Regions from separate parts of the Dehalobacter sp. CP genome, predicted to be linked through region 2. Evidence: predicted binding sites of a transcription regulator. Region 2 holds the regulator's gene; the other holds the start of a gene.
What was found. The regulator HrcA, encoded in region 2, represses chaperone genes, less so after heat shock. The targets are predictions, from matches to a motif close to TGTTAGCACTCNNNNNNNNNGAGTGCTAACA.
Positions count from the first base shown of each region.

Region 1: the regulator HrcA is predicted to act here: its motif matches at 1,313-1,343, upstream of groES (co-chaperone GroES).

Region 1 is NZ_CP157399.1:670,848-674,006, reverse strand. Features, by position in the region: gene groL (chaperonin GroEL) at 1-905, opposite strand, end outside; gene groES (co-chaperone GroES) at 979-1,263, opposite strand; gene AAH944_RS03390 (P-II family nitrogen regulator) at 1,526-1,861, opposite strand; gene AAH944_RS03385 (molybdenum cofactor guanylyltransferase) at 1,880-2,497, opposite strand; gene AAH944_RS03380 (CoA-disulfide reductase) at 2,698-3,159, opposite strand, start outside.
Region 2 is NZ_CP157399.1:2,453,611-2,456,769, forward strand. Features, by position in the region: gene dnaK (molecular chaperone DnaK) at 1-663, opposite strand, end outside; gene grpE (nucleotide exchange factor GrpE) at 755-1,330, opposite strand; gene hrcA (heat-inducible transcriptional repressor HrcA) at 1,352-2,401, opposite strand; gene hemW (radical SAM family heme chaperone HemW) at 2,560-3,159, opposite strand, start outside.

The DNA of each region.
Region 1 (3,159 bases), 1.2 Mb from region 2:
TCTTCAGTGATGACCTGTCCGCCGGTCAGAACAGCAATGTCTTCGAGCATCGCTTTGCGGCGGTCTCCAAAACCGGGAGCCTTAACGCCTACGGCCGTAAAGGTTCCGCGGAGTTTATTGACAATCAGGGTAGCCATAGCTTCGCCTTCCAGATCTTCAGCGATGATCAGGAGCGGTCTGCCAGCCTGAACTACTTTTTCCAGAACAGGAAGGATATCTGCAATCGCACTGATCTTCTTGTCGGTGATCAGAATGAACGGATCGTTTAAGATAGCTTCCATTTTATCGGTATCGGTGATCATATAGGCGGAAACATACCCGCGGTCAAACTGCATTCCTTCAACAACTTCCAGTTCAGTGGTCATGCCTTTGGCTTCTTCAACAGTGATAACACCGTCTTTGCCGACCTTTTCCATAGCCTCGGCAATCAGACTGCCGATCGTTGTATCGGAAGCGGAAATCGAAGCAACCTGAGCTATGGCTTCTTTGCTTTCTACAGTCTTGGCATTTGCTTTAACGTCAGCAACAATCGCTTCTACAGCTTTTTCAATACCGCGTTTGATTTCCATCGGATTGGCGCCGGCAGCAACGTTCTTCAGACCTTCACGAATAATGGCCTGAGCCAGAACGGTCGCTGTGGTCGTGCCGTCACCGGCTACATCGTTCGTCTTGGTAGCAACTTCTTTAACAAGCTGTGCTCCCATATTTTCAAACGGGTCTTCCAGATCAATATCTCTGGCGATCGTCACACCATCATTGGTGATTAACGGAGAACCAAATTTTTTATCCAAAACAACATTGCGGCCTTTGGGTCCCAATGTAACGCGGACAGCTTCCGCAAGCTTATTGACACCACGCTCCATGGCATGGCGGGCATCTTCGTTAAAAATGATTTGTTTAGCCACCTAAATGTTCCTCCTTTAATTCTATCAAAAAATACTTTCGAATGTTATCTGATAAGTAATACTAGGCTGTTACTTAGCCAATGACTGCCTGAATATCGGCTTCTCTTAAAATTAAATATTCGTTTCCGTCATATTTAACTTCAGTGCCGGCATATTTAGAATAAATCACGCGGTCGCCGACGTTAACTTCCATTGGGATTCTTTCACCTTTTTCAACTTTTCCAGGACCTACGGCAATCACTTCGCCTTCCTGAGGCTTTTCTTTTGCGGTGTCGGGCATAATGATCCCGCTCTTAGTTCTTTCCTCAGACGGAACCGCTTTAATAATTACCCTGTCAGCCAACGGTTTGAGTTTCATAAAATAATTTCCCTCCTTGAAACCTTTATATTTTTATATTCCGCTTTATTGTTAGCACTCAATCAAGATGAGTGCTAATACCTAGGTATAATAATATGCAACGTCTGGTAGTATTGCAACCCCATCCACGCATAACTACGGACGATTAGAATTGATTATCACTTATTTTCTTCATCAATCTTTAAATTGCTATAACGCTTAATAAATACGTTATATAGAATAACCGTAATTTTCCTTATTTATTCATTACTGTTAGCAGATTTTAATCAAGAAAATTTTCTCCTGTACGGATCCGGCGGAAGTACTCAACAGCGGTCACCCAGATGACGCCGTCGCCAAATTTACCGGTTAGGGCATTCTCCCTGATGGTTTCCTGAACGCTTTCACTTTCCGGATCATTGACAATGATTTCGAGTTTGACTTTGGGCAGCAGCCGGACGGATACTTCCGTTCCGCGGTAAACCTCGGTGATATTCCCTTTCTGCCTTCCCCAGCCAAGTACCTGAGATACGGTAATCCCGCTGATTCCCAAATTACTGAGCGCCTTTTCCACTTGGTCAAGTTTATTGCTGCGAATTACTGCCTCAATCTTTTTCATTCTAACCTCCCCAAAGCATTATTGGATTTTTTGTAAAATGAGTTCCCACTCCTGAGGCGTATTGACATTCAGGAAACTTTCCTCGATCATTTCCTTCAGCATGCTGCCTTCCATCTCCTCAGAAATATTCACGATCTTATGCCTGCATTCATCAGCAATATCAAAGAGACGCAGTTTGTCCTCTTTAATCCGTTTCTCGACAACTTTAAGCACATTTTTGTGGTAAAAGGCGTGCAGAGGATGTAGTCTGTCCCGAACATACGGGAAAACCAACTTATAATCCTCAATCCGTTCATAAATATAGGCAATGGCTTCACTGTTTAAGAACGGCATATCACAGGCAGCCACGAAGACATAGTCATACTTAGCCACCGGAAGGACGGAATACAGCCCGCCCATCGGCCCTTTACCTTTGATTTGGTCTGCAACCGCCTGATAACCGTATCCAGAATATTGTTCAGGCTCCCTGCAGCTGATCAGGACTTCACTACAGATACTGTCCAGCACTTCCAGATTTCTTTCCAGAAGCGGTTTTCCGCCTATCTCAAGGAATGCCTTGTTCTGGCCCATTCTTTTGCTTTCTCCTCCGGCAAATAGCACTCCTGTGATCTCCAGCTTTTTCTTTTCCACGCCCATCTACCTTCAAACATATTTAGACGTTACTATTTAGACATTCCCTGCGAAATACCTTCTAATACTTGTAAACCCTAAAATAATTATAATGGTATATCAGGTACTAAGTCTGTACTTAATAATCTACCATATTTTCAGTGGAAATTACATAAATTATTTTCCTCAATAAGCTGGAAGATCTTAAAAATTAACTATTTTATGTCTTAGAAAAATAGATTCAAGTTTGATTCCTCAGACTTGGCAAGCATTGTGGCAACGCCGCCGATTTCTACGCCATCAATCAGTTCTTCCTTTTTGATTCCCATCACATCCATCGACATGGAGCAGGCTACGATCTTAATACCCATTTTCATCGTATTGTGCAGCAGTTCTTCCAAACTATCAACATTTTTCTTTTTCATGACGTACTTGATCATTCTAGCACCCATGCCACCCATATTCATATTGGAGATAGGCAGTTTTCTTGGTCCGCGGGGCATCATGATGCCAAAGGCTTTCTCCAGAGAATCCTTGCTTACCTTAGGTGCGTCATATTTCTTAAGAATATTCAGCCCCCAGAATGTGAAGAACATCGTCACTTCTTTACCCATGGATGCCGCGCCGGTCGCAATGATAAATGAGGCAAGGGCCTTATCCATATTCTGCTCGAATACAATCAGCGTCGC
Region 2 (3,159 bases):
AACACCGTTGCTCTTTTTAAATTCGGCAACAATGTAATCCATTAAACGCTGGTCAAAGTCGTCACCGCCGAGAAGGTTGTTTCCGTTTGTCGCTTTAACTTCGACCATTCCCTGACTCAGTTCAAGGATCGAGACGTCAAATGTTCCGCCGCCAAGGTCGTAAACGAGTACAGTCTGGTCATGTTCTTTGTCAAGTCCATAAGCCAGTGCTGCTGCAGTAGGTTCATTAATAATACGCAGAACTTCAAGACCCGCGATCGTGCCGGCATCTTTGGTAGCCTGACGCTGAGCGTCGGTAAAATACGCCGGAACGGTGATGACAGCCTGGGTGACCGAAGACCCTAGATAAGCTTCCGCATCAGCTTTGAGCTTCTGCAGGATCATTGCAGATACTTCCTGCGGTGTATAGGATTTATCCATCAAAGTCACTTTATAGTTTGTGCCCATATGACGCTTAATCGAACTAACCGTGTTGTCCGGATTGGAAACAGCCTGGCGTTTGGCCACCTGACCTACTAGTTTCTCGCCGTTCTTGGAGAAGCCGACGACTGAAGGTGTAATGCGCGCTCCTTCAGGATTAGGGATTACAACAGGTTCACCACCTTCAAGCACTGCAACACAAGAGTTGGTGGTTCCTAAGTCAATACCAATTACTTTACCCATTTGATTTCCTCCTTGCAAATTCTCATATCGTATTTTTCGTTTCTTTTAACTCATATACTCTTTGATCAGACTGAGATTTAGCTTAATACTATCAGCCTGAAACTTTGACCCGGCTGGGCCTGATCACTTTATCCTTCAGATAATATCCCTTTTGAAGTTCTTCCAGAATCATATTCTCCGGCTGGTCGGATTCTTCTTTCAGCAGGGCTTCATGGAGATTCGGATCAAATTCCTGGCCGACGGTTTCAATGATCTTGAGCCCCTCATCTTCCAGGACTTTCAGAAACATTCTTTCGATCATTTCCACACCCTGTGATAATGCTTCAAAATCGTTGTTTTTTCGACTGGAAGCAATTGCTCTTTCAAAATTATCCAGGACCGGCAGCAAGGAATGTATGACCCTTTCCGAAGCATACCGGGCAGTGTCTTCTTTTTCCTTCTGGGTTCTTTTGCGGAAATTGTCAAATTCAGCTTTCAGTCTTTGCATCTGGGCATAATAGTCTTCCGCTTTGGACTTATGCTCTTCAATTTCCTCACGCAGGCGCTGCAAATGATCGACAGGATCAATCTCCTCAGTCAGGCATTCTTCATTCTCCTGCCCAATGTTCTGGTATTCTTTATCTTCCTGAGCGTTTGCAGACGCTTGATTTGTTTTTTCTTTGTTCACGCAGTTGCCTCCCTTCTTGATCTAAGTCCGGGGCCTCCGGTACCTCTCTGTCAGCAATTCGGTCAAGCTGTTTGTCATATAGTCTACAATCGCGATCGCCTTGCCGTAATCCATTCTGGTCGGACCCAAAACGCCTACTGAACCAATCTGTTTCCCGTTAACCTGGTAGGTTGCAGATATAATACTGCAGTTTTTAAATACCTGATCAGCATTTTCCGCTCCGATCATGATACTTAATCCTTTTTGATCATGACTTAGAAGCTCCTTCAGCTTATTGTTCTCCTCAAATACGGAAAAGAGACTTCGCACTTTATTGATATCCCTGAATTCAGGCTGATCAAGCATATTTAATGTCCCGCCAAGGTAGACCCGTTCTTCGGACTCTCCATCCTTATCATCAAACATTCTTTCCAGAGTACCCATCATTCCATCAATAATGCGGCGTTTTCTGGAGAGCTCGCTGTATATTTCGTTGATCAGGCCTTTTTTCAGATCCTGTACCCTGGTTCCACTCATTTTCTGGTTGAAAATATTCGCCAGAATCTGAAGTTCCTCCGGGCTTGTATCCGGACCGATATCGACAATATTATTCTCTACCGAACCATTCTCTTTCACGGTCACCATGATGGCCTTCCCCTGCTCGTAGGGGAGAAAATGCAAATTCTTTAGAATACCGCTTCGGCTTTTTGGTCCAAGTACAATGCTGGTCAGGTTCGTCACTTGAGAAATAAGCTTTCCGGTGTATTCGATGACTTCCTGCACTTCGCTGAGTCTGCTGGTGATCTCCTGGTTGATATTTTTCTTTTCATCATGGTTCAGGCTTAAAGGATCCATCAGATAATCGACATAATAGCGATAGCCCGAGTCGGAAGGAATCCTTCCTGCAGATGTATGGGGCTGTTCAATAAGTCCCAACTCTTCGAGATCTGCCATCTCATTGCGGATCGTCGCCGGAGACACCCCCAGCTCAAACTTTTTGGAAACGGTTCTGGAACCGACAGGCTCCGCGGTGGCAATATAATCCTGCACAATCGCTTTTAAAATCTTGTGTTTTCTTTCATCCATTTCCATCAAAGTGCCACCTCCGATTGATTTGTTAGCACTCTACCAAGGTGAGTGCTAATCATCTGAACATAATTTAGCATGATGGTAAAATAATGTCAAGAGGAATCATCATCGAATCGTGTACAATGCAGCTGCAATTCAGCTTAGAGCATCGTTAAATTCAGCTACAAAATGAAATCCACCAGAACCGCATTGAGCACGAAAAAGCAGGCAGGGTTAATTTTCAACCTGCCTTCGGCAAGCCGGAAAATATCTCTATCAATATAGTTTTGCAAAATTTGTCCATAAATATCCTGAATTTCTGTTTGAAATTTGGCAGAAAATTCTACGGTGTCGATTCCATCTGCCGTACGCAGCCCCAGCATCATAAATTCAGAGATCTGCTGCTCTCTGGTCAGTACTTCGGTTGCAGAAGGGTCCAAAGGCCTTTGTCCTGATTCCAGCATCCGTGCATACCCCGCAATATCCTCCGTATTCTTGGTTCTAGCATTGTGCAGGCACGAGACTGCCCCCGGTCCAAGACCGATATAATCCTGCCCTCGCCAATAAGACCGGTTATGTTTGCATTCAAAACCGGGCCTCGCAAAGTTGGAAACTTCATAGCGACCATAGCCGCAGCTTTGAAGATAAGAAACCGCCCATTCGTACATATCGGCCTGCAAATCGTCATCCGGCAGACGATCCAGGCGATTCCGGCTGTTCAAGCCATCCAGGGTTTCTTTGCAGTCCGGACTGCCTGCCTGACTGTATGCATATTCTTTATG